DNA from 3 places in the Candidatus Clostridium radicumherbarum genome. Region 3 is predicted to be linked to each of the others. Evidence: riboswitches for the same ligand, from Rfam matches in the RefSeq annotation. Region 3 holds a riboswitch; each other region holds the start of a gene.
The links. A riboswitch is a leader RNA that binds a small molecule or an ion and turns the genes downstream of it on or off. The one in region 3 is predicted to bind S-adenosylmethionine.
Positions count from the first base shown of each region.

Region 1 (10,395 bases), on a different contig from region 3:
TCCCCCCAAATAAGATTGTATACTTCCCCTATTATAAATATTTTCTCTATTATATCATAATATTTTAACTATGCCATATAATTATCCTTAATATAAAGTTTCTTATTTAATTTATGCTTGAGCAAATATTTTTTATTACCATTATAAAAATAAGGCTAGGAAAATATTATTCCACAGCCTTACCAATTTCTTCTTCTTCAATTTTAATAATATTATCCCAATTAATACACATATGAAAAAGACTCACAACATCTTGTTCATTATAGGATAGTATTTTTTCTTTCTTTTCTTTTGGCATTCTATTCATATAATCATCATCTTTTATAATTTTGCAAATAGTCTTTGCTAAATTAGAACCGCTAATTAGCTCACTATCTCTATTTATACCAAATTCCTTTTCAAGATTCTTAAGACCTATAGAACTTTTTTTAATTTTTTCATATTCTTTTTGCAGATCTATTCCAATATATTTTTCCTGTAAATCAATATTAATTTTATTTTGTTTAAACAGATAATTTATCATAGTGTAATCATTATTACCTGAAAAAGTAATTAAATATTTTTTGTTGTAAATTTCCTGCATAGCATTAAAATATTTTTCTGCCAGCAGTAATATTTCCTTTGCTTCTTTTTTATTTTCAATCATATATTGAGTTACAATTAGAGTTTTATCATCTTCATTATAAAAGGCACAGCCAAAAACACCTATACAAATTGGTTTCTTATAAACATAATGTTCTAAGTCAAAAAATAACGCATCTTTATAAATATCTTTATTGTTTTCATATGCTAAAGAAAATTCATCACTGAATTTAGAAGCTTCAATTACTTTTTTTCTAGTTATCACTAATATCACTCTTTCTTAACAAATGTGAATCATATCTGATGTTAATCTGTATACTACATCTTTTCTTTCTACTGCAATTAATGCCTTTTTACTAATTTCTTCTGAATCCTGAACCTTCTTTATTAGCTCTCTAGTTGGATTAACACAAACAGGATAAGCTACCATTTCAAACATGGAAAAATCACCTGAGGTATCCCCATAAGCAAAACTTTGACTTAAATCTAAATTGTATTTCTCTGTAAAGTAATTAATGGACTCTTTTTTACTTTTACTATCCCACATTGGAATTACACTACCAGTATATTTATCTTCACTATCCATTTCATATACTGCACCCTTAAAGTCATCAAAGCCGTGCTTTAGTGCCATTTCTTTCACTAGTTCTATTGGGCTTCCTGAGATTGTGATTAAAATATGTCCCTGCTGCTTATGCCATTTAATTCTGTCTCTAGTAAAAGTATATACTCTATCTCCCTTTTGGCTTACAACTTTTTTAGCTATAAATTCCACCTGAGACTTATGAAGTCCTTTAATTGCTTCTATATAAATATCAGCCATTTTAAGAAGGTAATTATCATAGTTTCCCTGTCTCTTATCCCATCTTTGATATTCTGGTCTAACCTCATTTACCCATCTTTCTGGGCCAATTATTTCATACTTAACTAATTTCTTAAAGATTTCTGCTATAAGTCCTTCTCTATAAAGTGTGCCGTCAATATCAAAAAATGCTCCAACATTTTTATCCATACCTTCCTCCACCTAAACCTTTATTATTATAATATTACATTTACAATTATAATGCTATATTTTTATAAAAAGAATAGACACTTAAAATAAATCAGAAGTGTCATCTGGCTTATTTTAGGTGCCTAAGCTCTATTATTTATATTAGAAAGCTGGAATTATGCTGCCTTTATATTTATCTTCAATAAATTTTTTAACTTCAGGAGAATTTAAAGCCTCAGAAAGTGCTTTGATGTATGGTTTATCTTTGTCTTGCTTTCTCACTGCTAAAACATTTGCATAAGGTGAACTTTTATCTTCTAATACTAAAGCATCCTTAGTTGGATTCAGCTTTGCTTCTAATGCATAATTTGTATTAATAACTGCAGCATCTACATCATCTAAAGTTCTTGGCAGCTGAGCAGCTTCAAGTTCTTTAATTTTATACTTATTAGGATTCTCTGTAATATCTATTGCAGTAACTAGGTCGCCGCTCTTTAATTTAAAAAGGCCTGCACTTTCTAACACCCTTAAAGCTCTAGCCTCATTTGTAGGATCGTTAGGAACAGCAATTGTAGCACCTGCCTTTAAGTCCTTTATGCTTTTAACCTTCCTTGAATAAACTCCCATAGGCTCAATATGGACCTTTACAGTATAGTCAAGATTAAGTTTCTTATCTTCATTCATCTTTGTTAAATAAGGAATATGTTGAAAGAAGTTTGCATCTATTTCTCCATCATTAAGAGCTATATTTGGTTCAACATAATCTGTAAACTCTTTTATATTCAAGGTATAACCCTTTTTTTCTAATATTGGTTTTATAACTTGAAGAATTTCTTCATGAGGTACAGGAGTTGCCCCTACTGTTATTACTTTTTTATCATCCTTTGGAGCAGTTGCAGCTGCATCTTTTTTTGCATTACATCCTGCTAATCCAACTAATAAAACTGCACTTAATATTAAACTTATTGTCTTTTTCATATATAAAACCCCCTTATTAATGAATAATTTTAATGACTTAATTTTTTATAGGCATAATTTCCTAAGCTCTGCAATAACTGAACTATTATCATCAGTATTATAACAGTGTAAATCATTATGTCTGTTTTAAACCTTTGATATCCATACCTTACAGCAATATCTCCAAGACCTCCAGCTCCAATGGTTCCTGCCATTGCTGAATAGCCTATAACACTTATTACCGTAAGAGTTATACCTAGCACAATTGAAGGTAGAGCCTCCTTCAGCATCACCTTAAAAATTATTTGTGAAGTACTTGCTCCAAAAGCTTTTGCTGCTTCTATTATTCCAGAATCCACTTCCTTAAATGCCGATTCTATAACTCTAGCTGCAAATGGAGCGGCTCCAACAGTAAGCGGTACAATGGCTGCATTTTTACCAATAGTGGTACCAACTACAAACTTAGTAAAAGGAAAAATAGCTATCATAAGTATTATAAAAGGAAAAGATCGTAATAGATTGATTATAAAATCTAATACCTTATTGATTATGGTGTTAGGCCTTAAGCCTTTTTCATCAGTTATGACAATAATTATGGCGGGAAAGAAGCCAATAATAACAGCAAAAACAGTTGATAAAATAACCATATATAAAGTGTCCCATACCCCAGGCAGCAGTATTTGTAAAAATAAATCACTAATGTTCATTGTAAACAACCTCCCAGCTTATTCCTTTCTTTTCTAGAAATTTTAAAATCTTCTCTTTGTCTTGCTCATGTACATTAACTACTAGGCTTCCCAGCACGTTCTCTCTAAATTTTTCTAATTTGCCCCAAACAATTGAAAAATCAATATCTAGCTCTCTTGCCATAGAAGTTATAATACTTTGCTGACTCAAATCTTTAGGAAAGAAAATTTTTATATTAACACCTTCTGCTGGAAGTATTTCTTCTTCTCCCATTAAATCCTTTAGTTCCTTAGTTGGCCTTAAAAATAATTCCTCCACACCGCCTATTCCCTTTATTTCACCTCCTTCCATAAGTGCAACCTTTTCACATACCTCTTTAATTACTTCCATTTGATGAGTAACTATAACTATTGTTATATTAAGCTTTTTATTTATATCTCTTAAAAGCTCAAGAATGGATTTTGTTGTCCTTGGATCTAGCGCTGAAGTAGCTTCATCGCATAAAAGTATTTTAGGCTGCAGTGCTAATGCCCTGGCAATAGCAACCCTTTGCTTTTGACCTCCACTTAATTCCTTTGGATAGCTAAATGCTTTTTCTTCTATACCCACCATTTTCAATAATTCATTTACTCTTTTTTTTATATCCTCTTTTTTGTATCCCCACATTTGAAGTGGTAGTGCTATGTTTTCATAAACATTTCTTCTATTTAAAAGATTAAAGTTTTGAAAAATCATTCCTAATTCTTTTCTAAATATTCTAAGCTTTTTAACAGATAATTTTCCTACTTCTTTATCCATTATGTTAATGCTGCCAGAATCATATTTTTCTAGACCATTTAAACATCTTAGTAGTGTTGATTTACCTGCACCACTGTGGCCAACTATACCGAATATATCACCTTCTTCAATTTTTAAACTAATGTTATTAAGAACTTTAACCTTTGAAAAGCTCTTTGAAACTTCACTTATCTCTATCATACGACTCTCCTATCCCTATAATTAATAAATAATCTCAGTAGTTATTGATTATTATTCTAAACTGATATAAAAAAATAAAACCCGAGGAAACCTCGGGTTTTAATAAACCTGTCTGTTTCGCTCATCTATCAGTATTCAAAAGAATACTGCAGGAATTGGCACCATTGTATTATAAATAATACCGGTTGCCGGGCTTCATAGGGCCAGTCCCTCCACCTCTCTAGATAAGTCCATATTAAGTTTTTCCACTTTAGCAATTTAACATTTTACAATGTCAAATCATTCATTTATTGTTTATATTATAGTACCTTTAAAATTGAAAGTCAATAGCCATTTGCAACTTTTAAAAATAATTTATGCAGTTTTTATATTTCTATTAATTTTTGCCTCAAATTGCTTTGTATCATCTTTATCCATAGCTTCTACACCGGAGAGTCTATAAGAGATGCCTAACTTTTCATACTTCGTTACACCTAGTGTATGGTACGGCAGCAATTCTACTTTTTCTACATTATTAATTTCTTTAATGATTTCCTGCAATTTTTTCATATGTTCCTCAGAATCAGTAATGCCTGGCACAACTACATGTCTAATCCATATCTTAACATCAGTCTTTTCTAAAGCTGCAAGAAATTGATTAAGTCCTTGCTTACTTCTTCCAGTAAGATTTTTATAGCCTATATCATCTACATGCTTTATATCAAGTAAAACTAAATCAGTGTATTTCAATATTTCTTCATATTCTCCAAAGCCATAACCAGCTGTATCTAAGGTGGTATGAATATTATTTTCCTTGCAGAGCTTTAGCATTTCTAGTAAAAATTCAGGCTGAAGAAGAGGATCTCCTCCTGAAAAGGTAACTCCACCACCAGATCTTTCAAAGTAAGGCTTATAGCGAAGTATCTTTTTCATTAGTTCTTCTGGTGTCATTTCAGTTCCACCATCTCTTGCCCATGTGTCAGGATTATGGCAATAAGCGCATCTAAGCTTACAGCCTTGTAGAAAAACTACAGTTCTAACTCCAGGACCATCCACCAAACCCATACTTTCTATTGAGTGTACTCTACCTTTAATCATGGAATCCCCTCCTTCAAATTTTTACAAAGTATAATTTACTTACATTTTTTCATGGAATGTTCTGCTTATAACTTCCTTTTGCTGAGCTTTTGTTAATCTATTAAAGTTAACTGCGTATCCAGAAACTCTTATTGTTAATGTTGGATACTTTTCTGGGTGTTCCATTGCATCCATTAATGTTTCTCTATTTAATACATTTACGTTTAAGTGGTGAGCATTTTGTCCAAAGTATCCGTCCATAACTGCTACTAGGTTATTGATTCTGGATTCTGAATCCTTTCCTAATGCGTCTGGAAGTATAGAGAAGGTATTGGATACCCCGTCCTGGCAGCATGAATATGGAACCTTAGCTACTGAATTAAGTGATGCAAGAGCTCCTTCTAAATCTCTGCCATGCATTGGGTTAGCTCCTGGTGCAAATGCTTCTCCGGCTTTTCTTCCATCAGGTGTGGAACCTGTCTTCTTACCGTAAACAACGTTTGAAGTTATAGTTAAAACTGATAATGTATGCTGAGCATCTCTATAAAGCGGGTGTTTCTTAAGTTCATTTGAGAATCTTTCAGCTAATGCTACAGCAATACTATCAACTCTGTCATCGTCATTTCCGTATTTAGGGAATTCTCCTTCAACTTCAAAGTCAACAGTTATTCCATTTTCTCTAATAGGCTTAACTTTTGCGTATTTTATAGCACTTAAGGAATCTGCTGCAACTGAGAATCCTGCTATACCAAATGCCATTAGTCTTCCAACCTTTGTATCATGTAATGCCATTTGTGATGCTTCATAAGCATATTTATCATGCATGAAGTGAATTATATTCATTGCATCAACGTAAACTTTGCTTACATATTCTAATACTTTGAAGTAGTTAGCTAATACCTTATCATAATCTAATACTTCATCTGTTATTGGTTCAATTCCTGGAACAACAACAATACCTTTCTTTTCATCTACTCCACCATTGATTGCTAGAAGTAATGATTTAGCTAGGTTGCATCTCGCTCCGAAGAATTGCATCTGCTTTCCAACTTTCATTGCAGATACACAGCAAGCAATTGCATAGTCATCTCCATAGATAGGTCTCATAACGTCATCATTTTCATATTGAATTGAGTCAGTTAATATAGACATATCAGCACAGAATTTCTTAAAGTTCTCTGGTAAGTTTTGTGACCAAAGTACTGTCATGTTTGGTTCAGGAGCTGTTCCTAGGTTGATTAGTGTGTGTAAATATCTGTATGAGTTCTTAGTTACTAATGGTCTTCCATCTTCACCAACACCACCGATTGATTCAGTAACCCAAGTAGGATCTCCAGCAAATAGATCGTTGTATTCTGGTGTTCTTAAATGTCTAGCAAGTCTTAATTTGATTATAAATTGATCAATAATTTCTTGTGCTTCTGCTTCAGTTATTAAACCTGCTTGTAAATCTCTATCAATGTATATATCTAAGAATGTACTTGTTCTTCCAAGTGACATTGCAGCACCGTTATTTTCTTTTATTGCTGCAAGATATCCAAAGTATACTGCTTGTACTGCTTCCTTTGCATTAGTAGCTGGCTGTGATATATCAACTCCATAAGAAGCTGCCATGTTCTTTATTTTTCCTAAGGCTCTTATTTGCTCATTAAGTTCTTCTCTTAATCTTACTAATTCATCAAGCATATCGCCTTTAAGATTCTTTAGATCTTTTTTCTTTTCTTCAATTAAGAAATCCATACCATATAGAGCTATTCTTCTATAGTCGCCTATTATTCTTCCTCTACCATAAGCATCTGGAAGACCAGTAAGAACAGCAGCTGATCTGGCAGCTCTTATTTCTTCTGTATAAGCATCAAATACTCCTTGATTATGAGTCTTTCTATATTTTGTAAATATTTCGTGCATTTCATTACTAATCTTGTATCCATAGGATTCAAGGGATTGTTCTGCCATTCTAATTCCGCCCCATGGATTTGTAATTCTCTTTAAAGGAGCATCTGTTTGCAGTCCAACTATAACTTCATTTTCTCTATCAATATATCCTGGTGCAAAGGCATCTATACCTGATACATTTTCAGTATCAACATCTAGGATTCCTTTTTTTGTTTCTTCTAATATAAGTTTGCTGCATTCATCCCAAATCTTCTTTGTTTTATCTGTAATTCCAGCCAAGAAATTTTTATCACCATCATAAACTGTATAATTTTGTTGAATGAAATTTCTGACATCTATTTCATTCATCCAATTTCCTTCAATAAAACCTTCCCATTGTTTAAACATAAACTTCACTCCTTACTTTCTCTTTTTACATTCACTATTATATAGTATATTTCTATCTGTATCAATAGTAAATTTATCTGTTTTTAAGCCATTTTTTCTATTTAAACTATAACAGTTTAATTTTCTGTATCATTCTCTTCGTTTTTCTATGCTAATTGATAATAATTACTTATTAATTTTATTTATGACATACCAAATTAAATTAAATTCACAGTTTAGTTTAAATCTTGTAAATTTTTAAACAATTATAATATTATTTATAGTTTTAAAAATCCAACTTCTGCAAAACAATACTTTTTAATTGACTAATCGAACAAAACTATTGACAGTAATAATACAGCATGTTATTATTTATTTGAGAATGATTTTCAGTATGAGGTGGTAATAATGAGCATTTACGATTTAAGACCTGGCGAGAAAGCTTATGTAAGCAATATTATTGGTGACGAGAAACTAGCAAAAAGATTACTTGCATTAGGAGCAATTGAAGGGACTGAAGTATTAGTAAAGGCTGCAGCTCCTCTAGGGGATCCCATATTAATAAATTTCAGAGGGTTTGACTTAGCTATTAGAAAAAAGGATGCAAGAAACATTGTAATAACTAGCATAAAATAAAGGAGGCTGACCTATGAAAATTGCTGCATTACTCGGAAACCCAAATGTAGGTAAAACCACTCTATTTAATTTTCTAACTGGTTCAAATCAACATGTAGGAAATTGGGCTGGTGTTACAGTAGAAAAGAAAGAGGGTTATTTAGAGAAGGACATTAAGATTGTAGACTTACCCGGAATATACGCAATGGACACCTACTCAAATGAAGAAAAGGTTTCTAAGGAATTTTTGCAAAATGGAAATGTAGATTTAATCATAAACATAGTTGATGCCTCTAGTTTAAATAGAAACTTATATCTTACAATGCAGCTTAAAGAATTTAACATACCTATTGTTTTAGTATTAAATATGCTTGATGCTGCTGAAGCTAAAGGAATTGATATTGATTTTGATAAACTTGCAAAAGGACTCGGTGTTACAATTATACCAATTATAGCTTCTAAAGGAAAAGGCATAAATAAGTTGAAGGAACTTCTAAAAAGTTCTGATTTTTTAAGTCTTCCTATTGATAATAATTATCAATTTCAAAACGAAAAAGAAACCTATACTTATATAGAAAATGTATTAAGGGACTGTATTAGATATAGGAAAAGTGGAGAGCTTACTACAACTGAAAAAATCGATAAAGTATTAATAAATAAATATTTAGCTTATCCTATTTTAGCAATTATTTTATTTTTTATATTTCAAGTTACATTTACTTGGGCTGGAAAGCCTCTAGCTGATTTTTTGCAAACCTTATTAAATAACTATTTTGTTCCAGCAGTGGAAACTCTCTTAAAGGGCAGCAGCGGCTGGTTTAAATCATTAATTATTGATGGAATAATAGGCGGTGTAGGTTCAGTAATAGTGTTTCTGCCTGTTATTATGATACTATTCTTTTGTATTTCCTTTTTAGAAGACAGCGGTTACATGGCAAGAGTAGCTTTTATTATGGATAGAATAATAAGAAAAATGGGGCTTTCAGGCAAGGCATTTATACCTCTCATTATAGGCTTTGGTTGTTCCGTGCCAGGAGTTATGTCTGCTAGAACACTTGAAAGCGAAAAAGATAGAAAGCTAGCAGCACTACTTGTACCGCTAATGTCTTGTAACGCAAGATTGCCAGTTTACTTGGTTTTTGCTGCAGCCTTCTTTAAAGGTCGTGAATCCCTGGTGGTTGCATCTCTTTATGCGCTAGGGGTCATAATAGCCTTTATAATAGGTATATTATTTAAAAATACTATCTTCAAAAAAGATGATGAGCCATTTATTATAGAGCTTCCTGAATACAAGCTTCCCGAAGCAAAAGGCTTAATAATGCATACATGGGAAAAAGGTAAAGGCTTCTTAAAGAAAGCCGGAACAATTATTTTTTCCATATCTATTATTGTATGGCTTTTGTCCAATTTTAATTTTAATGGATTTACAGATATCAACAATAGCTTCTTATCTTATATAGGTAAGGCCGTAAGTCCTCTATTTATACCTTTAGGCTTTGCCTCATGGCAAAATTCCGTGGCATTAATTGCAGGTATTATGGCAAAAGAAGTTGTTGTAGGTACCATGGGTGTAATATATGGTAATAACTTATCTTCAGTTCTACCAACTGTGTTTACACCACTTTCAGCTTACAGCTTCTTAGTTTTTGTTTTACTTTATACACCATGTATATCTTTAATTGCAACTATGAAAAAGGAATACGGCGGTAAAATGGCAGCATTTTCTGTAACTTACCAGCTGGTATTAGCTTGGATAGTATCTTTTCTTGTTTATAATCTCGGGAATATTATTGTTAAATTAATATAATTTGATTTAATAAATTCGAGTAAGAAGCAAAAATATAAATTGCTAAAGAAATAATATAAAGGGAGTGTGATCTTATGACAGTTGAAATAATTTTTACAGTACTAATAATAGCTATTGCAGTTTCCATTTTCTATAAAAACTTAAAAAAGAGCACCTCAGGAGAATGTAACTGCGGCAGCTGTTCAAAGAGCTGTCCAAAATATATGATGCATAAAGAAAAAAAGTAGGATTCCCTACTTTTTTTCTTTTAATAGCTGCTGCTTACCATATTGCTTATTTCACTGCTATTTATATTACCTTTTAAAATGGCATCTATTATTTTAGAAGCTGCTTTTTTTGACACTCTTTCTACTTCAAAAGATACTTCAATATTATTCTTTTTAATCAAGCTTTTTAAAAACTTTAGCTGTTTCTCAGTTATGCTGTCTTCTCTAATTATAGAGCTGCTATTTTCAACTTT
Region 1 covers NZ_JBJHZY010000004.1:311,708-322,102, forward strand. The annotation lists gene ACJDUH_RS17460 (ribonuclease H-like domain-containing protein) at 167-847, opposite strand; gene ACJDUH_RS17465 (HAD-IB family hydrolase) at 863-1,594, opposite strand; gene ACJDUH_RS17470 (MetQ/NlpA family ABC transporter substrate-binding protein) at 1,736-2,551, opposite strand; gene ACJDUH_RS17475 (methionine ABC transporter permease) at 2,581-3,237, opposite strand; gene ACJDUH_RS17480 (methionine ABC transporter ATP-binding protein) at 3,227-4,195, opposite strand; SAM riboswitch class I at 4,314-4,426, opposite strand; gene pflA (pyruvate formate-lyase-activating protein) at 4,550-5,272, opposite strand; gene pflB (formate C-acetyltransferase) at 5,312-7,534, opposite strand; gene ACJDUH_RS17495 (FeoA family protein) at 7,922-8,149, shown strand; gene feoB (ferrous iron transport protein B) at 8,163-9,935, shown strand; gene ACJDUH_RS17505 (FeoB-associated Cys-rich membrane protein) at 10,010-10,162, shown strand; gene ACJDUH_RS17510 (ribonuclease H-like domain-containing protein) at 10,183-10,395, opposite strand, start outside.
Region 1: it holds a riboswitch for S-adenosylmethionine, as region 3 does, so the genes downstream of both, ACJDUH_RS17480 (methionine ABC transporter ATP-binding protein) here and metK (methionine adenosyltransferase) in region 3, are expected to answer to the same signal.

Region 2 (10,395 bases), 510 kb from region 3:
CTTATTTAATCTTAGTCTTGAAAGTGTAAAGGCTCCACCAGCTATTGGAAGTCCATTATAGCAGCTTGCTATTCCATAATCTCCATGAAAATCTTCTCTAAACATCTTGTCATTTGCAAAGGCCGGATTTGCACAAACTAAGGAGGTACTTACACACTTTAAAGCAAATTCATTGCTTGTTTTTTCCTTATCATAAAGGATAGTCAAATTGGGGGTTACATCTTGAAGTTCTTTTTCTAAATCAATAATAATATTACCAGCTAAGGTCTCTTCAGGTCCGATATTTGCATGTGAAAAGCTGTCATTAATTGTTCTGTCTAAATGAATTAAGAACCATTTTATTTGGTCCCTTGCCTGTTCCTCATCAGTAATAAATGGATTTAATAGCTTATCAATGCTTCCAAGATAAACAGGAAATCTTGTTACAGATGGTACATGATGATAAAATACCAAAAGCATATTAATTGCATCTGTTAAGGTTTTAGCCGGTTTTAATCTTAGAAATTCACAGCCTTCCTTAAGTAACTTTTCATAATCAGGTAAAATATATCTTGGAGCATAAGGTGCATGACCTTCATCAAGGTCACAGATAATTCCTTTATTAACAAGTTCAAAGAATTTTTCATCAGCCCCAGCTGGATAAGGCAGCTGATTTTCTGCCAGTTTAGCAAGTCCATAGGCCTGCTGCTCATAAGTAAGAGCTGAGTTCTTAATTGTATTTAATACATCTTCTTTTGTTTCTTCAATACTTTTATAAATCTTCACAATAACTCCCCTTCCTAATTCGTACATAGCAATTTTTAATTGTTATGTACCCAAAGATTTATTCCATGATAACATTTTCTATTGATTATATTTTATCAATAATGCTATGATAAAATAAATGACAATTGTCACATTTTATTAAAAAGGAGCCGCTATGAATAATTTTTATAATTCTTTAGAAGAAATACTTAAGTTTTCTTTCTCTCAGGAAGAAAAGCCCTTATATAATACAAGAGCTTTTTTTAAGGATTTTGCATCTGATAGCATTCAAATGTTGAGTTTAAAAGAAAATACTATATTTATTGAGAGCAATAAAAAATTAGAATTTATATATATTCTAGTAAATGGCACTACTTACGTAGAAAACTATACTCTTGATGGCAGGCGTATTATAGCTGACACTCTTAAAGCTGCACAGATATTTGGATTAATTGAATCCATAAATAGTGAAAATTATTATAAAGGTACAGTAATAACCCTGTCTAAGGCTTTACTAGTTAAAATAAATAAAGATAAATTTTTAGAAGCAGTTTATAATGATATTCAAATTTCATCCATTATAATAAAATACTTAGCTTACTTTTCTACCCACTCAATGATGGTCTCAGAATATAAGGCATCAGTATCACCCTATGAAAATTTAATTATTTACTTATATAACAAGGTATTAGGCAAAAGTCTGCCTAATAGAATAAATGATAATAAAGCTTTTATTGCCGATTCCCTTCAAATAAATAAAAGAACACTTTATAGATATTTAAATAAATTAACAGATGAAGGTATTATTTATAGAGAGGGTCAAGAAATTATTATATGCAAAGACAATTTTGATAAACTTGAACAACTATTTAATTCAATTAATAATTTGTAATCAGGCAAATTTTTAATAATAATTATCCATCTAAGTCACTAATATTTACCGTCATAATTTTATCTGTCTTTAAATCTCTTACTTGGATAACTCCATCTTTATCTGCACCAATACTTTCAAGCCATACAGGATTATTTTTATATGTAACATTTATAACGCCATTAGATTCTAATATTTCTTTTACTCTTTGTTTATTCAAACTCATCATCTCCTATTAATTATATCATTAGACATAATTAATATTTTATACTATTGCACTTAAGCTTACATTAGATGACAATCAAAAGCTTTTAAGCTAATTATGGATTAAACTATAGGAAGAGTATTTCCTCCAATAGGCATAAGAGAAATTTTAGGGTTTGGCTTAGATAGCTTATAGGCTAAATCCAAGGCTTCTTTTAAGGAATGAGAAGGAATAAAGCCAATCTCCTTTACTACCTTGTCCATAAGAGTAGATATTAAAATTACCTTTCTGTATTTTCCTAAGTAAAAAGTTTTATAAGCAGCATAACCAGGAACGGTAAAGTTCTTTTTTAAGCCTCTTTCCATGTCTTCTAAGGTTTTATATTGAAACCATTGCAAAAACTCTTCTGCTCCAAGCCCTTCTGAGCATTCTGAAATAAGAATGACTACACTGTTCTCTTCTCCACCATAGATGCAATTATCCATAGTTTTAACTGTTTGGTACAAATTAATGTCCTTTGGATATCCACCAGCTGAGGCTATGATAATATCAGCTTTCTCTTCTATGTGTATTCCATACATTTCTCTTATGGAATTACAGCCCTTTTCCCATGCCTTTTCAAAATCCCCAGCCACAAATTCTATAAAATTACCTTCTGCGTCTAATGCAGCATTAAATAAAAAGTCAGGATTTATTTTTCTGCATATCTCATTAATATCTTCTCTCATAGGGTTTCCGTGAATTTTATTAGAGCAGGCATTATGATTAAGTCCTGTGCCTTCTCCTTCATGAAAAGTAAGTCTATGATTATGTTGAATTGTATTAAGCCCAGCTACTCCCGGAACCATACTCTTAGCTCCTCCCCCAAAGCCTGCAAATAGATGGAACACTATACCGCCGGTTAAAATAACTCTATCCGCTTCTATAACTCTTTTATTGATGTAAATTGGGGTTTTAGCCTTTGATTCACAAATATAAGATAAAACATTTTTATCATAACAGTTATGATCATAGATTTTAACCCTCTTATATACTTCTTCCCCTACTATAAGCCTTTTCTCTTCCTCTGAAGAAGCTCTATGTGTACCTAAAGCTATTAAAACTGAAATATCATTATCATGAGCCCCAAATTTATTTAAGTAATCAATTATATAAACCAAAAATTTATCTGTTTTTATCCATAGTCTTGTTACATCACTTACAATAATAATAACCTTTTCCCTAGCTTTAACAATTTCTTTTAAAGGCAGAGTTCCTATGGGGTTTTCTAAAGCTCTTTCAACTTCCTTTGGTATATCAGACAAAATCTCTTTTTCCTTAGGAAGTAATGTATTTATTATATCCTTATCATTAATATCAACTTCAAACTTTATTTTTCCATATTTAAACTTATAAGTAGACATAGCTTAACCTCCACTAGATATATTAATTATAGGCAATTTATAAAGAAAATCCCGTGAGGGATTTTCTTTATAAGCATATTTAAAACCCAGGAATAACTGATCCCTTGAAGGTATCTTCAATATATTTTTTAACCTCATCAGAATGATAAGCCTCAACTAGCTTTTTAATCCTTGGATCATTTTGATTATCAGGTCTTGCAACAATTATATTTACCCAAGGAGAATCTTTAGGTTCAATAAATATTGCATCCTTCACTGGATCTAGCTTTGCTTCCATTGCAAAATTAGTATTAATTGCTGCAGCAGCTACTTCAGTTAGAGAACGAGGAACCATGGCTGCTTCCAGTTCTATGAATTTTAAATTCTTTGGATTTTCAGCGACATCCCTTATAGTAGCATTTACGCCAACACCTGATTTAAGCTTAATTACTTTAGCAGCTTCTAAAAGAATCAAGGCTCTTGCCTCATTGGTAGGATCGTTTGGCAATGAAACCTTATCTCCATCCTTAAGCTCATCTAAATTTTTAATTTTTTGAGAATATACTCCCATTGGGAAATTAACTGCATTCGCAACCTTAACAAGATTCATGTTTTGATCCTCATTAAATTTCTTTAAGTATGGCTCATGCTGATATATATTTACATCTATTTGTTTTTCGAAAAGCTGTTTATTAGGCTGCACATAATCATTAAAAGTAACAATTTTTATTTTTAATCCATTTTTTTCTGCAACTTCTTTTACCTTTTCAGCTACTTGTTCGTGTGGCCCGGCTGTCACTCCTACCTTTAAGGGCTCATCAGAGCTTGCTGCTGTCGAAGCAGGCTTTGTGCTGCAGCCCGAAAGAATTGATGCTCCTATTATTGTTGATAATATAATTGCTATAGTCTTTTTCATTAAAAAGTCCCCCTTTTATTTATTAAATATTTCTTTTTATAGCCTTCTCTCTTAATGTCTTAAGTCTCTTTGTCGCTTCTAACAAAGTTTCTGTTTTTTTAGCAAAGTGAAATCTTATTAGATTATTTACATTCTCTCTAAAGAAACTTGAACCCGGAACTGCTGCCACCCCAACTTCTTTTGCAAGCCATTCACAAAATTCAGTATCACTTCCACTAGTAAATTCAGAGATATCCACCATAACATAATAAGCACCTTCCGGTACTGTATATTTTAAACCTGCCTCATCAAGCCCTTTCAAAAAGATATTTCTTTTTTCTGTATAACGTTCTTGTAATTTTTCATAATATTCATTTGGCAAATTTAAACCTGCAAGCACAGCAGCCTGAAGTGGTGCTGCAGCTCCTACAGTTAAGAAGTCATGCACCTTTTTAGCATTTTCTATTACATTACTTGGAGCAATTACATAACCTATTCTCCAGCCGGTTATAGAGTAGGTTTTAGAAAAAGAGCTGCAGGATAATGTCCTCTCGAACATTCCAGGAAGTGCTGCAAAATACTTGTGTTTATACGGCTTCATGACAATATGCTCATAAACTTCATCAGTTATAACAAATGTGTCAAATTCTTCTGTAAGGTCTGCAATATACTTAAGCTCTTCCTCAGTAAATACCTTTCCAGTGGGGTTTGAAGGATTGCAAAGTATAAGTGCTTTTGCTCCCTGCTTAAAAGCTGCTCTAAGTTCTTCTTTGTCAAACATAAATTCCGGCGGATACAGAGGAACATAAATAGGATCTGCTCCGCAAAGTACTGTATCTGCAACATAGTTTTCATAAAAAGGTGAAAATACGATTACTCTGTCTCCAGGATCGCAAACGCTCATCATTGCTACCATCATAGCCTCTGTACTCCCACAAGTAACTACAATTTCACTGTTTGGATCTATGGGAATACCCATAAACTTTTGTTGTTTTTTTGCAATAGCCTCTCTAAGTTTTTGTGAACCCCAGGTAATTTCGTATTGATGGGGTCCTTCATCTGCCACCTTTTTTAGAGCTTCAAGAAGCTCAACTGGAGGATCAAAATCAGGAAAGCCTTGAGATAAATTAGTGGCTCCATATTGATTTGCAATTCTTGTCATTCTTCTTATAACAGATTCAGTAAATCCGTTAAGTCTGCTGCTAATTTCTGGCATGCCAAACCACCCTTTCATAACTATTAATAAAAAATTATGTTTTATAACACGCTAATATAAAAAGCGATATTAAAACATATACAAAAAAATCCTCATCTATAAAAAGATGAGGATTCTAAGTATAAAAAAAGCCCATGGAAGGGATAAATATTCTACCTTCCCTCATCTTTCAGATAAATATCTGCAGGAATTAGCACCTTGCATGCAAATGAAACATGCTGGTTGCTGAAACTTCATCGGGCCAGTCCCTCGGTTTTCTCTAGATAAGGATTTTTATTAAATTTTTTATTGCTTTTTATTATAAATTATGGTTTTTTGCTTGTCAATATCACTAAAGCCTATTAAAACGGTTACATTAAAATAAATTTTTTAGTTCACAATAAAAAAAAGCAACCAAAAAAATTTGATTGCTTTATACCTTATTTTATTCTTTATTTAGAAATCACTTCATTGTAATCTTAATTCTAAATATTATGTTCTGCTACCTATATTTTCTTGTATTAACTATAATCTCTCTTATTTTTCTAGCATTTTCAGCAATTTCATGTTTACTTCCTTTTGTCAGAAGACCACCAAAGCCTACTGCATCTACACCGTTTTTAAGCCACAGTTCTAAATTGTCTAAATTAGCTCCTCCTGATGCCAAAATCGGTAAATTAGGAATGGGCGTTTTGAGTACCGATACTAGTGAAGGCCCATAAAAGTTAGAAATAGGAAATGCTTTTATATATGATGCTCCAACTTCTAAGGCTTCTACCATTTCAGTTACAGTAGTACACCCAGGAGCATAAGGTATTTGATAGCGATTGCATACTTTCGCAACTTCCCTGCTAAAATTTGGAGCAATAATGAATTTAGCCCCAGATAAGATAGCAAGTCTTGCTGTCTCTCCATCTAAGATTGTGCCTGCTCCTACTAATAAATTATCATCAAATTTATCATTAAGAGCCTTAATTACATCTCCAGCATTAGGTAAGGTATAACTTATTTCAAGTACATCTACTCCGCCTTTTAAGCATCCTTCTGCTATTTCTATGGCTCTTTCTATGGATTCAGTTCTTACAATAGCCATTGCACCTGTTGCCTCTATTTTATTAATTATATCAGCTTTAAACATATTCCCCTCCATTTCTAGTAAGAAAATCTCTCTTAAGTTTCTACTATTTTTTCTACGATTCGTAGGTTCTTATATAATTCATAATTTCTTCTGCATTTTCTGCTTTATCTAAAACCTTATAGAACTCGTCTTTTTCAAGCAGCATTGCTAATTCTGACATAGCCTGTAGATGGGTATTTTGATCTACTGCACTTAGACTAAATATATATTTAACTGGGTCATTATCCACATTACCAAATTCTATTGGATGCTCTAAAGTTGCAATACCTATTGCAATTTCTTTTGCACCTGCCTCTGGTCTTGCATGTGGAAGGGCAACATGCTTTGTTATTACAATATATGGCCCAACTTCTTTTGCAGTATTTATCATTTCATCAATATATGATGCTGATATTTTATTGTTCTCTAATAATGCTGATGCTGCTTTTCTAACGGCATCCTCCCAATCATTCGCAGATATATTAAGGCGAATAAGGTTTTCATTAATAATTTTACTTAGCATTGAATTCTCACCTCTTAAAAGCTTTTTGTAATTATAAATTAAATTATTTATCATGAAACATTCTACAAAGACACATCCCTATATTTTTCATGAATATTCATATAATATATGAACTCTATGAATATCATTATTAATATAATTACACTTGATATTTTAAATTCTGTCAAAGTTATTTTCAATCTATTTTTAGTCCAAGTTTTGTAATAGAAAATAACATTAAATGTTCTAAAAATCTATGATTAAACTCAAATATAATTTCAAAGTTATATCATATTGTTTTTGCTTTCAGATTTACAAGATATATTAGATATATAAGCAATTAAAATCTTTTACTGATTGAGTGAATCCATCTCTAATTATATCTACATCAATTTTTGTAATTAAAAAATTTATATCATCTTTATATTTTTTTATCAATTCTAATTTTCCTATTATTCCAAAGCCTTTATTATATTTTTTGCAGGCTGAAGCTACTTTATCAATTGCTTCAATTTCTATTTTATTAAAATAGTCTCCTGGAATACCTAAAGAAATAGCCAAATCAGCCGGTCCAACTATAACAGCATCTATACCTTCCACAGATAATATTTCTTCAATATTCATAACGCCTTGAACTGTTTCGATTTGCACTATTGATATTACTGATTCATTTAGTTCAATCATATTGTTTCTGTGATTTCCAGAGGACTTGTAGTTTGTATTAGCACCTCCAGAATAACTCCTATGACCTATAGGTGGATATTTAGACCACTCTACCAGTAATTTAGCCTGCTCTCTATTTTCAATCATTGGAACCATAACTCCAGTAGCTCCACAGTCTAAAGACCTTGATACATCTCCTCTTGCTAACTGAGGTACTCTTACAAATGATGGAATGCCAACTGCATTACCCATTAATATTAAGTTGTGAAGTGTCTCATAAGTAAACATACCATGTTCACAATCATAGAATAAGAAATCAAATCCAGCGTTTTTAGCTAATATTGTAACTGAAGGATTTGTTAAAATTTTTATAAAGGATCCATATAACTTTTCTTTAAATATTCTTTCTTTAAATCTCATTAGGTTCACCGTCCTTTAATTAATCATAATTAGAACAAAGAGCCAAATGTGGCTCTTTGTTTAATATGCTGACAAATTTATCAGACTTTTTATACTAATTAATGAATAACTGATTGTATAAACTGAGTGATTTTATATAATAATGTTCCTACGATATTATAATCTACGTTCGGGAAGGAAGCACCTACGATTCCTAAGTGAGCAAATACTGGGTACAATAACATTGGTAGTGTTACTACTAATATTCCTAGTACAAATGAGCCTGCTATACAACCTTTCCAACCACCAGTTGAATTACCGAAAACTCCTGCAGTACCACCTGAGAAGAAAGCTATACTTGCTGATGGAATCATAACTATTGAACTCTTAAATATAATCATGCCTGCCATTGCAACTAGTCCAGCTACATATGCACTTATAAATCCAAGAATAACTGCTGTTGGTGCAAATGGGAAAACTGAAGGACAGTCAACAGCTGGGCGAGAGTTAGGTATATATTTTTCTGATATAGATACAAATGCAGCTGTAATCTCAGAAATAAACATACGTACACCAGTTATAAGAACAGACATACCTGCTGCAAATTGTAATCCTTGAAGTAATGGGAACACAATCCAGTTAACAGTTCCTGCTAACTTCTGAGTATCTGCCTGTCCTGCTGCTATAGCTGCTACATAGAATACTATAACCATTACAACAGCAACACACATAGTAAAATCTCTGAAAATTGATAACCATTTTGGAAACTTAAAGTTTTCTGTACTGTGTTCTGGATTTCCTACTTTTGATCCTAAAAATCCTGAGAAAGCGTAAGCGATTTCATTATAGTGTCCAAGAGCTAAATCATTACTTCCAGTGATTTTTCTCATATATGGCTGAGTTATAGCTGGCAATGCTGCTGCACTTAAGCCTACAAACAGACCTCCTATTATAGCAGTTGCAGTATTACCAATGTTGCATGCTTTTAAAACAAGCGTTAATACACAAGCAAAATACAAGCTGTGCTGTCCAGTTAAGAATATATTCTTAAATGGTGTAATTCTTGCAAATAGTAAGTTTGCTGCGAATCCAACGATCATTACTATAGCAACTATTGTTCCAAATTTACCCTGTGCAAGTGCAGTGGCTGCTTCAACCTGTGTAACAACACCTGTAATTCCAAATCCTTTTTGGAATAATGTGTTGAAGTTGGTAAGTACTGCACTGATTGCTGAACTACCGATGTTAAATATCAAAAATCCTATGATTGTTTTAAATGTACCCTTAAGTACATCATCTGCTGATTTCTTCTGTAATATAAGACCAATCATTGAAATAAGTCCAACCAAGATACCAGCATTACTTAGTAAACTAATAACTACTTTCATTTACTGTTTCCCCCTATTTCTTATTTTTTACAAATTCTAAAAATCCTTCTATTCCGATTTTGATTTCATTCTTGTCCATCAAATTTTTTATTGCTATGCAATATTGAACCTTATCTTTTACGTCATCAGTGATATCTGCCATAGTTACAATAAAGTCCCACTTCTTGGCATTTAAATCGTCAAGATTGGAATGTACAGCCGTAATTGGGTATCCGTTTTCCTTTATTACCTGATCAACCTTAATCTTAAGCAACATACTAGACCCCATACCTGTTCTACAAGCTACTAATGCTTCAAACATAATTTTTTTCTCCTTTCTCTTTTTATATTTTCATATTTTTTTGATTATTTATATATATGTGTAATCCATTGACTTCGCAGTGGTGGATTATAATTTATAATAATATTCCGTATTTCCAAATCAACCACCTTGAAGACTATGGTTATTACTTTTATTAACTAAACCATTTTGTAATAAACTAGCATCTCTTTTATTTTACCTATAGTTTCTTCATTTGGTTCTGTCACCGGAAGTCTTGCAAGTCCTACAGGAATACCAGACAATTCTACAGACTTTTTTAATATTGATGGAACAGTGCCTAATTTAAGAACGCCTCGGAGTACGTCAATATCCTTTTGAGCTTTCTCAGCTGCTTCCATATCTCCTTTTAAAAAGTTCTGATAAATAGAAACATCCAATTCTGTAAGAAGGTTTGATGTAGCTGCTATTGCCCCAGTTGCACCTAGCTGCAGTGCTTTTAGTATTAGTGAATCTGAGCCAGATAATACACTGAAATCCTCACCTTTTGCAGCTTCTATATAGCTTTGAATATTTTCTATTTTTCCACTGCTGTCCTTTATACCGGCAATATTTTTAGCCTTTGCCAATTCTGCAATGGTATCAGGTTCCAGGTTCATTCCTGTATTCTTTGGAATGTTATATAATATTATTGGAATTTTAACTGCACTAGCAATTGCCTTATAGTGCTTTATTACTTCTTCTTGTGTCGGTACAAGGAAAAATGGAGTAATTA
Region 2 covers NZ_JBJHZY010000001.1:1,291,410-1,301,804, reverse strand. The annotation lists gene ACJDUH_RS06165 (YjjI family glycine radical enzyme) at 1-765, opposite strand, end outside; gene ACJDUH_RS06160 (Crp/Fnr family transcriptional regulator) at 920-1,636, shown strand; gene ACJDUH_RS06155 (H-type small acid-soluble spore protein) at 1,659-1,835, opposite strand; gene larAH10 (NPN-dependent 2-hydroxyacid racemase, LarAH10 family) at 1,943-3,223, opposite strand; gene ACJDUH_RS06145 (MetQ/NlpA family ABC transporter substrate-binding protein) at 3,303-4,118, opposite strand; gene ACJDUH_RS06140 (pyridoxal phosphate-dependent aminotransferase) at 4,141-5,313, opposite strand; SAM riboswitch class I at 5,473-5,583, opposite strand; gene ACJDUH_RS06135 (beta/alpha barrel domain-containing protein) at 5,795-6,430, opposite strand; gene ACJDUH_RS06130 (PTS sugar transporter subunit IIA) at 6,483-6,932, opposite strand; gene ACJDUH_RS06125 (HpcH/HpaI aldolase family protein) at 7,236-7,994, opposite strand; gene ACJDUH_RS06120 (PTS ascorbate transporter subunit IIC) at 8,093-9,361, opposite strand; gene ACJDUH_RS06115 (PTS sugar transporter subunit IIB) at 9,375-9,662, opposite strand; gene dapA (4-hydroxy-tetrahydrodipicolinate synthase) at 9,821-10,395, opposite strand, start outside.
Region 2: it holds a riboswitch for S-adenosylmethionine, as region 3 does, so the genes downstream of both, ACJDUH_RS06140 (pyridoxal phosphate-dependent aminotransferase) here and metK (methionine adenosyltransferase) in region 3, are expected to answer to the same signal.

Region 3 (10,395 bases):
TGGGAGAGTTAAATATGATGTCTCAAATGGATCCTGTGGACCCAGATCCTCGTTTTGGTCGTCGCTTTCATCATTTTCATCACCATTTTCATCACCATTTTTTCCATCCTTTCTTCCCACATTTTCACCATCATGGATTTTAGGATAGAAAAGAATAATAATTATATTATTTGTTAGTTCCAAAAAGATTACCTAAATAAAAGCACTATCATTCTTAAAAATTTGATAGTGCTTACTTCTTTTACGTCAAGATAAAAAAATAAATCCATGGATAATCAGGGCTTTTAATTGTTATTATTAATATATTCAATTTCACTTGATGAATTAAATAATAGCTTCAGGTTATTCTAAGGCTTTTATATTTTCCAAATAAAAAGCAGCTACCAACGGGGTCAACTGCTATTTTATGTATGTATCAAATTGAAGGAGGCTTCCGCTTTCCACTTATTAGTATTTGCACTATAATTTTTTTATATGCATAAAATTTATAAGCACCCATTTCTGAGTGCTCTTTCTTCTTAAGTAATGAAAGGAGAACAACAAATCCTATGAACTGCTTGTCCATATATACTATTTAAATTAAGGTGTTTTTGTGATAATAGAAAGCACCCTATTTTTAGAGTGCTCTTTATTCTGCTGCTGTAACCTTATAATCCCCACTATGAAATCACAACAGCTATAATATAGAATAAATGCTAATATTCATTTTTTAAAGTTGTCATTTTTTATACAAATTACAAGGTCAACACAGAATACGATAACGCAAATACATAGTAAAATAATTGCATCTCTTAATTGCATTCTTTTTATGATGGAATATATAAAGTTTATCAATGCTGCTAATAGTATAACTACTGAATAGATTAATGTAGTTTTTAAATTAAAATTCATTACTAAATCCTTCTTCAAATTGATATTGACAGTTAAAAGTAATATACATTTATATTTGATATTATTAATATTAATATATGACTATCAATTCTATATATGAGTTAAATCCTTTATTTTTGATACCATATTATTTAGATTTCAATTTTTTCCCCTTCTTTCACAGAGCAAACCTATTCTTTAATTACAGCTATTACAACTTCCACTCTCAGATTTTCTAAACTTTAAAATAAATGTGCCTAGGGTATGATATCCTTTTTTATTTATTTTTTAGGTGGTTAATAGGAGGCTAATTTATTCAAAAAATAAATATAGCAGTCTAAAATAAGACTGCCATACTGCATTATTACTGCATATTAAGTTAGCTGACCTGATCTTTGACCCCACACTCACCTGCTGGAATTTTCGCTACCCAGAATCAACCTCTCACTACTAGTTCTCTCGATATTATCGGCAGGATTTACTTCTAAGCCGCACCATGCTCATTAAAGCTTTGTTTAACTTACGTGGATCGTTTTGCCTGCGACTGGCATCGACTTTCAATCACAAACCTAACTTAACATATTTATTATAACCTACTTTTTGCCACAGTCAATACAGAAACTTTATCAGCACCACTTTTAAATAATTGCTTTGCACAATAAAAAGCTGTAGCTCCAGTTGTTATAACATCATCAATAAGAATTACTTTTTTATTATCTAAATTATAATTTAATGTTTCAAAGCAATCTAGCATATTTTGCCATCGATTATACCCGTCTAAGCCTATTTGATCCTTTGTATCCTTCTTCTTACGCAATAATTCTTTCATAGGTGTATTAGCACCTTTACTTATATATCTTGCTAAAAATTCACTTTGATTAAAACCTCTTTTTTTATAGGTCTTTTTACTAAGAGGCACAAAGGTGATCAAGTCAAATTCTATATTATTCTTTTTAACAGAATTAAGCAGCATTTCTCCAAGAAATTCACCTGCAGCAAAATCACTTTTATATTTTAGCCTTCTTATCATTTCTTTAATGCAGGAAGCATAATATGCAGCACTATAGCACTCAATTTTATTTTCTAATTTAAATGAATCGCTGCAATACTCAATTTTTCCACTGCAGTTTTTGCATAATGGTCCATCAGAATCGATGTAATCATTGCAGATTAAACAGGTCTCATTTGAGCAGTAAATAACATTTAAAACACTTTCTATTAAATATTTAACAATCCCAATTCCCATGATTCCTTGTTGAAGTATCGAATAATATTTTTCGCCTTATCCATGTCATAAGTTTCATCGTTAGCCAAAAATATAACTTCTGAAGCCCGAAGCTTTTCACTTCTTCCTACCTTTCCACATAAAAAAGTTAACTTCTTATAATCAAAAAATATGTCATCAGAAAAATAAACTATAACATCTGCATCGTCTAAGCAAATGCTTCTATCCTTATAATCATCTGTAACAAGAATAGCTTTTTTAATTCTAGAAAAATTATAGAGTATTTTTTCGTCACTTTCTCCATTTATAAAATACATAATATTTTTACTTAAAATGCTTCTAAAGTTGCATAAATAAGAAAACACATTATGAACCTTTTCAGTATTATTAGGAATATAAATTACAACCTTCCTATCATTTTCAACAGAAAAATTAAGGTAATCATAAATTATGAAAGGCATTTCTTTATTTAAATCTATTCTTGTAATAACATAACGGGGTTCCGATAAGGGTTTTTTATTACTTCTAGTAGGAATAAGTATATCCCTTTGTGCCCTAAATATACCTTCTATGGAAAAGGAAATTACTTTTCCTGATTCTTTTACACATTTCATAATAACATCAATAATTTCAAAGGTATTGTACTTAGGGAAGCTATTAATATCATCATAGATTACTAAATCGTATTTCTCTTCTATAAAAGCTGCGTTTGTATAGTTAGTGACCGTTAAAAGGGCATTGGTTTTATATAAATTATTTCTTATGTAGCTATAAGCTCTGAAATCTGTTTGTTTCTTTAAAATGTTTAAAAGCTGAACGTTTTCCTCTACTTCTCCTGTAATATATAAGATACTTTTTTTAGCTTCAACGAATTTTAAAATAATTTTTATAAATATACTAGGAGAGCTAAATGGAGGTGCAATCACATTTAATGCCTTCTCTTTACTGTAACTAAAGTTTAAAATACTCTCACCGATTCTATTATAAAAATTAGCGAAACTGGAGGTTTTAAAAGTTAACATATCATTTTACCTCTATTAAATCATTAATATAATATATTTTAGAAACTATAGAATATCACTTTCTATTATATCAGCAATTCTCCATTTAAGTGCCGAATATCTTTCAAAGCTTCTATTATTATTAATCATAAAATGAACTGCTTTAATAGAACCAACTAAAACCACTAATTGTTTAGCTCTTGTAATTCCTGTATATAATAGATTTTTATTCATTAAAAGCGGCGGTCCCATGAAACTTGGTATTATAATTACCGGGAATTCACTACCTTGACTTTTATGTATAGTTATAGCATAAGCTAAATCTAATTCATCTAAGAACATACTTTCATATATTACTTTTCTTTCATCATCAAAAATTACTGTAATTAAATCATTTTCAATATCTATATTCTCAATATACCCCACATCTCCATTAAACACTCCTAAGCCTTCATCTTCTCCTAATCCTGCTACTCTCGTCCATTTGAGAGTGTAATTATTTTTTATTTGCATTACTTTATCGCCAGTTCTAAAAATAAGCTCCCTAAACTCCTTTTCATCTTTACTTATGTGTCTTGGATTTAAGGTATTTTGAAGCACTTTATTTAGGTTTTGAACACCTAGAACTCCTTTTCTCATAGGGGATAGAATTTGTATGTGCTGTAGTTTATTCCATCTGGAGTTAAATTTAGGTAATCTTTTATCTATAAGTCCAACTATTGTATTTAAAATATTATTTTGATCTTCCCCGCTAATAAAATAAAAATCCTTATTTTTCTCATTAAGAAGGGGCATTTCACCATTATTAATCTTATGTGCATTTACAATAATCATACTTTCCTTAGCCTGTCTAAAAATTTGTTTTAACCTTACTACTTTTAAGCAATTGCTTTCAATAATATCTCTAAGAACATTACCAGGTCCTACAGAAGGAAGTTGGTCAACATCACCAACAATGATTAGCCTTGTACCTGGGGCAATTGCCTTAAGCAAGCTATTCATCAGCATAATATCAATCATTGAGGCTTCATCTATAATTACAACATCACACTCTAAACTTGAAGCTTCATCTTTGACAAATTCCATAGTGTCCTCTTCATTAAAGCCAATCTCTAGAAGTCTGTGAATAGTTTTTGCTTCTCTTCCTGTAGCTTCAGACATTCTTTTTGCTGCTCTGCCTGTTGGGGCAGCCATAAACACCTTCATATTAGCCTTCTCAAAAATATCGATTATGCAGTTGATAATTGTTGTTTTACCTGTGCCAGGGCCTCCGGTAATAACTTCTATACCATTTTCTATTGCACCTTTTATAGCCTCGATTTGAGAAGCTTCAAAATTAATATTACGTTCCTTTTCAAATTGCTTTATTTCAAATTCTACATCCGTATTAATAGGTTCATAAGTGTCTAAGGCAAGAGTTAGTATTTTTTTTGTTACTCCAAGTTCCGAATAATAAAAGGGAATCAAAAATACACACTTTTTATCCTCAATAACCTCAACCTTTATCTTTCCTTCAACAGTATTATCATATAGTACTAATTCTATGTCCTCTTCTTTTATTGTAAGTATATTCTTTCCTTCCTTTAAAAGAAGATGTAATGGCATATAAGTATTTCCAAGGCTGCAAAACTCATTAATAATGTAGTTAATGCCACTGCTTATCCTATATGGAGAGTTCAGTTCTACCCCTAAGCTTCTTGCAATTTTATCTGCGGTTTTAAAGCCTATTCCATTAATTTCTTCAGTTAAAATATATGGATTTTGTTTAACTACATTTATGGAGTCATCACCAAATTTCTTGTAAATTTTAACACATTGACTTGTAGTTACACCATAGGTTTGCAGGAAAACCATTATATTTTTAACTTCTCTTTGTCTTAAATAGGACTCTTTAATAATTTCAAGTTTTTTTTCTCCAATCCCTTCTATTTCTTTAAGACAATCTATATCTTTATCCATTAGTTCAAGGCTTTTATCTCCGAATTTCTCAATTATTTTTCTAGCTGTAACTGGCCCAATACCAGAAATAACTCCAGAAGATAAATATCTTTCAATGCCAATTATAGAACTAGGCAATAATTCCTCATAGCCTTCCACCTTAAATTGATCACCAAACTGAGGATGTTTAACCCATATGCCTTGCAGTTTTAAGCTCTGTCCTTCAGTTAAATAAGGGATATAACCTACAATTGTATTCTTTTTGTCTGCATCTTTAATAATAGCAACTACATAGCCATTCTCTTCATTTTTAAATATTATATCCTCAACTACGCCTTGAATTTCTGGCATAAAATCTCTCCTAAACTTAATAAAAATATATAACCTGTAATTATAGGATACATTATTGAATAACTTTAAACAACTTTATTTAACTTAATAATTCTGCTGTCTATATTATTGTCCAATAATAATTAATGTAATCTTTAATATTCAATTCAGCAGCAATAAAAAAACTCCGGCTTAAGATAGCCAGAGATTTTTTATTAGTTATTTAATCTTGATGATAAGCTTTTTTCCAGCAAAAATGATATTAATGGAATAATAATCAGAATTACAAGTCCTATTAAAATAGTATTAGGATTGCCCCTATAAATATAAGCCATTTTATTAATGAAATGAATAAACGAATAAGCTGAAAGCATAGCAGTTCCTATAGCTATAACAGCTAGCAATACTAATACTCTATTAAATAAAACTCTTATTCCTTTTAAAATTTTGATAACTCTTTCTCTCCATTCACTTTTCATAATATTCCTCTTTTCAGTACATAGTGTAATTTAAACTTTTGCTAATTATAGTTTTTACAATTAAAATACATATTATTCATTTATTATAGTTATTTGTAATTACATCCTCTTTTAAACAAAAAGTCTTAAACAGAACATAAGACCACTGACTTAGTCAGTAGTCTTATAAATTAACTATAAATATTTTTTTATTTCTTCTACTTTATTATTTTTCTCCCATGGAAGATCAATATCAGTTCTTCCAAAATGGCCATATGAAGCTGTTTGCTTATATATTGGTCTTCTTAAATCTAAGGCCTTAATTATTGCTGCTGGTCTTAAATCAAATACCTTGTTAATAATATCAATTATTATATCATCTTTTATTTTTCCTGTACCAAAGGTATCAACTTCAATTGAAACCGGTTTTGCTACTCCTATAGCATATGCAAGCTCAATTTCTAATTTATCAGCAACACCGGCAGCCACCAAATTTTTAGCAACCCATCTAGCTGCATAGGCAGCAGATCTATCAACTTTTGTTGGGTCTTTTCCTGAAAATGCTCCACCACCGTGTCTTCCATATCCACCATAGGTATCTACTATAATTTTTCTGCCAGTAAGTCCTGAGTCTCCATTTGGTCCACCAATAACAAATCTGCCAGTTGGATTTACTAGATATTTTGTGTTTTCATCTAAGAGTTCTTCTGGAACAACTTTTCTTATAACATGTTCAATTAAGTCTCTTTCGATTTCCTCACGAGTTACTTCTGGATTATGTTGTGTAGATATTACAATTGTGTCAATTCTAATTGGCTTGTCATCTTCATATTCTACAGTAACTTGAGTTTTTCCGTCTGGTCTTAGGTATGATAATGTACCATCCTTTCTAACCTCTGAAAGCTTTCTAGCAAGTCTATGAGCCATAGCTATTGCAAGCGGCATATATTCTGGTGTTTCGTTAGTAGCATAACCAAACATCATACCTTGGTCACCAGCACCTATTGCTCCAATATTCTCTATTTGTCCATTTTTGGCCTCAAGAGCTTGATCGACACCCATAGCTATATCTGTGGATTGTTCATCAATTGAAGTGAGGACTGAGCAAGTATCTGCATCAAATCCAAACTTTGCTCTAGTATATCCAATTTCCTCAACGGTTTTTCTTACAACCTTAGGTATATCTACATAACAATTAGTTGATATTTCTCCCATAACTAATACCATACCTGTAGTAACTGCTGTTTCACAGGCAACCCTTGCATTTGGATCCTGGGCTAATATAGCGTCTAACACTGCGTCTGAAATTTGATCACAAACTTTATCTGGATGCCCTTCAGTAACTGATTCTGAAGTAAATAATCTTCTCATTTTATAACTCCTTCCTATATGTTACAAGTAAGTTTTAACAAAATAAAGCCTCTTCTACAAGAAGAGGCGTGTTTAACACATCACTTATCTTGCAGATAAAACTCTGCTGGAATTGGCACCTTAGTATAATACTTGGTTGCCGGGTTTCATAGGGCCATTTCCCTCCACCTCTCTTGATAAGAGCTTATAATTTAATTCTAAATTAGAATAACATAGGAAATTAAAACTGTCAATAAATTATTTTAAATTAATTATACATATTTCATCTTATATTTAATAGATTTCAAGCATATATATTATTGAATAATTTCCATTTTTAATTTTAATCTTAGGCCTGTAACAATTGAGAAAAACATTTTTTTGCAAGGAGGGCATATTTTGAGTAAAGTTAGATCCCATTATGATAATCCTTTAGCATATTATGAAATTGCAACCTTTCTAAAAGATTATATTGATGAAAATACAATTATAGTTTGTATTGGAACAGATAGATGTATTGGAGATTGTCTAGGTCCATTAGTGGGTACTTTATTAAAAGATAATTTTTTCCCCTTTCCGGTATTTGGTACCATTTCAGAACCAATTCATGCTTTAAACATTGATAGAAAATTGAATGAAATAAAAAATATATATCCTAAAGGAAATATTATAGGTATTGATGCATGTTTGGGAGATACTGAAAGTATAGGTGAGATCCAGGTTAGGGATTATCCTATCCATCCTGGCAAGGGAGTTGGCAAATCGCTGCCGGAGGTTGGCAGAGCCTCTATTATAGGAATAGTTGATTCTAGTGACAGCAATGAATTGTTTACTACAAGAAATATAAGATTGGATTTAATAATGAAACTTTCAAAGGTAATAACACATGCTATTATTCATTCATATTACCTCTATTCTGGTAACAGAATAAATTTTACAGGCAAATAATAAAATCCAAAATAAAAGCCGCAGTATAAGCATTATCCATGTTTATTATCAAACAGAATGCTTTTACGCGGCTAATTTATGTTAAACTCAAGAAATGTAAATTTATTTATCAATTAATGAAACATCATAACCATTTGAGCTAATATCAATTTTATCTAGATATTCTAGAGCTTTTCCAGTCCCTATTGCCACACAAGACACAGGTTCTTCGGCAACAAATACTGGTACATTAGTTACACTAGCAATTAGTTTATCTAGCCCATTTAGAAGTGATCCTCCACCAGTCATTATTATGCCTTTGTCTGCAATATCAGCAGCAAGTTCAGGAGGAGTTTTTTCAAGTACAGCATGAGTACAATCAGCTATACTATTTACTGTATCACTTAGTGCTTCTCTCATTTCTTCTGAAGATACAGTTATATTCTTGGGAAGACCAGTAATTAGGTCCCTTCCTCTTATTTCCATAGTAACTTCATTTTCTCTTTTAAATGCAGATCCAATATTTATTTTCAAGTCTTCTGCTGTTCGTTCTCCAATCATGAGCTTATGTTTTTTTCGAATATATCTTGCTATTGCTTCATCGAACTTGTCTCCTGCAACTTTAATTGAAGATCTAACTACGATGCCGCCTAAAGAAATAACTGCAACATCTGTTGTGCCTCCGCCAATATCAATAACCATACTTCCGCTTGCTTCAGTTATATCCAAATTAGCTCCTATAGCAGCTGCTAATGGTTCTTCTATTAGAAAAACTTTTTTTGCTCCAGCATTTACAGCTGCATCTCTAACTGCTCTTTTTTCAACTTCAGTTGCCTGGCAGGGAATGCATACCATGACTCTAGGTGCAGACATTCTTCTATTTCCACAGGCCTTTCTAATAAAATGTTTAAGCATTGTCTCAGTCACATCGTAATCTGAAATAACTCCATCTCTTAATGGACGAATTGCTACTATATTACCAGGAGTTCTTCCAATCATTTGTCTAGCTTCTTCACCCACAGCCTTAACTTTATTATAACTTTTATCAATTGCAACTACAGAAGGCTCTTTAAGTATAACACCCTTTCCTTTAATATAAACAAGTACTGTAGCTGTACCTAAGTCAATCCCCATATCCGTACCAATTCTAAAACACATTCCTATCAACTCTCCTGCTCTTTTGTAATACTATAAAAACAAGTTGTACTAAACTTGAATTACATTATCTCTTACTCTTATTATAATAGGAATGTTTTTAACCTTCAATAGCTTTATATTTTAACTTAGTAGCTTTTCCACCTCTAATGTGTCTTTCAGCTTTATTGTAATCTAAAATATTTTTAGCTTCATCCGCTATTTGAGGATTTATTTTAGGTAATCTTTCAGTCATATCTTTGTGAATTGTACTTTTACTAACTCCAAAAACCTTGGCTGTTTTTCTTATTGTAGCTTTTGAATCGATAATGTAGTTTGCGACTTCAAGAACTCTCTCCTCAATGTAGTCTTTCAAAGTGCTACCTCCTTAACCCTTCTATATTAATAATATGCATTTATAATTCTTTAAATTACTTTCATTAGCCATTTTCCGATATGAATTTCGCAAAATGGCTAATGAAACATCATTAGTTTTGTTTTATTTGCAGATAAGAATTTTTTCTGCAAATACTAAACTAAAAGTAAACTTAAAAAATATGACTCAACCTGTAATGCTAAATCCTATAATTTTAAGTATTACTCTCAATGTAGTAAGTTTATATGTTTCCATTATTTAGTGTCGTATTTTATATATTTTGCTGGATCAACATATTCCTTACCCTGCATAACTGCAAAGTGTAAGTGACTACCATACTTTTCATAGGATGTTCTAAGGGTTGTGTTTCCAACCTTTCCGATTTTTTCACCCTTCTTAACTGTTTTACCATTTGCAACTGTACTATTTGGATCAAGATTTGCATATATTGTCTTTAACCCATTTTGGTGATTTATAACAACCTGAATACCATAGCCTTCTTTGCTCTCGCCTACTTCTTCAACTTTTCCATCAAGTACAGCATAGACATCTTTTCCTAAATCAGCTTTGATATCTAGTCCAAAGTTAGGTCTATAAGTTTCTGTAGTATCTGACCAAACAGGATCCTCTGAATATGCTCTTGCTAAAGTTCCCTCAACAGGTTTTGCAAATTTTGTATTAGCAGTACTTACCACTGCAGTTGCTCCATTACTAGGAACGGTAATTCCAGTATTGGTATTTCCTTTTACCTCAAGGGCATTTTGATAGCCATTTTTAGGTAGTTCA
Region 3 covers NZ_JBJHZY010000001.1:779,002-789,396, reverse strand. The annotation lists gene ACJDUH_RS03750 (hypothetical protein) at 1-143, shown strand, start outside; gene ACJDUH_RS03745 (ComF family protein) at 1,457-2,116, opposite strand; gene ACJDUH_RS03740 (hypothetical protein) at 2,089-3,117, opposite strand; gene recD2 (SF1B family DNA helicase RecD2) at 3,163-5,385, opposite strand; gene ACJDUH_RS03730 (hypothetical protein) at 5,580-5,843, opposite strand; gene metK (methionine adenosyltransferase) at 6,018-7,193, opposite strand; SAM riboswitch class I at 7,275-7,376, opposite strand; gene yyaC (spore protease YyaC) at 7,572-8,120, shown strand; gene mreB (rod shape-determining protein) at 8,223-9,257, opposite strand; gene spoIIID (sporulation transcriptional regulator SpoIIID) at 9,355-9,609, opposite strand; gene ACJDUH_RS03705 (peptidoglycan DD-metalloendopeptidase family protein) at 9,864-10,395, opposite strand, start outside.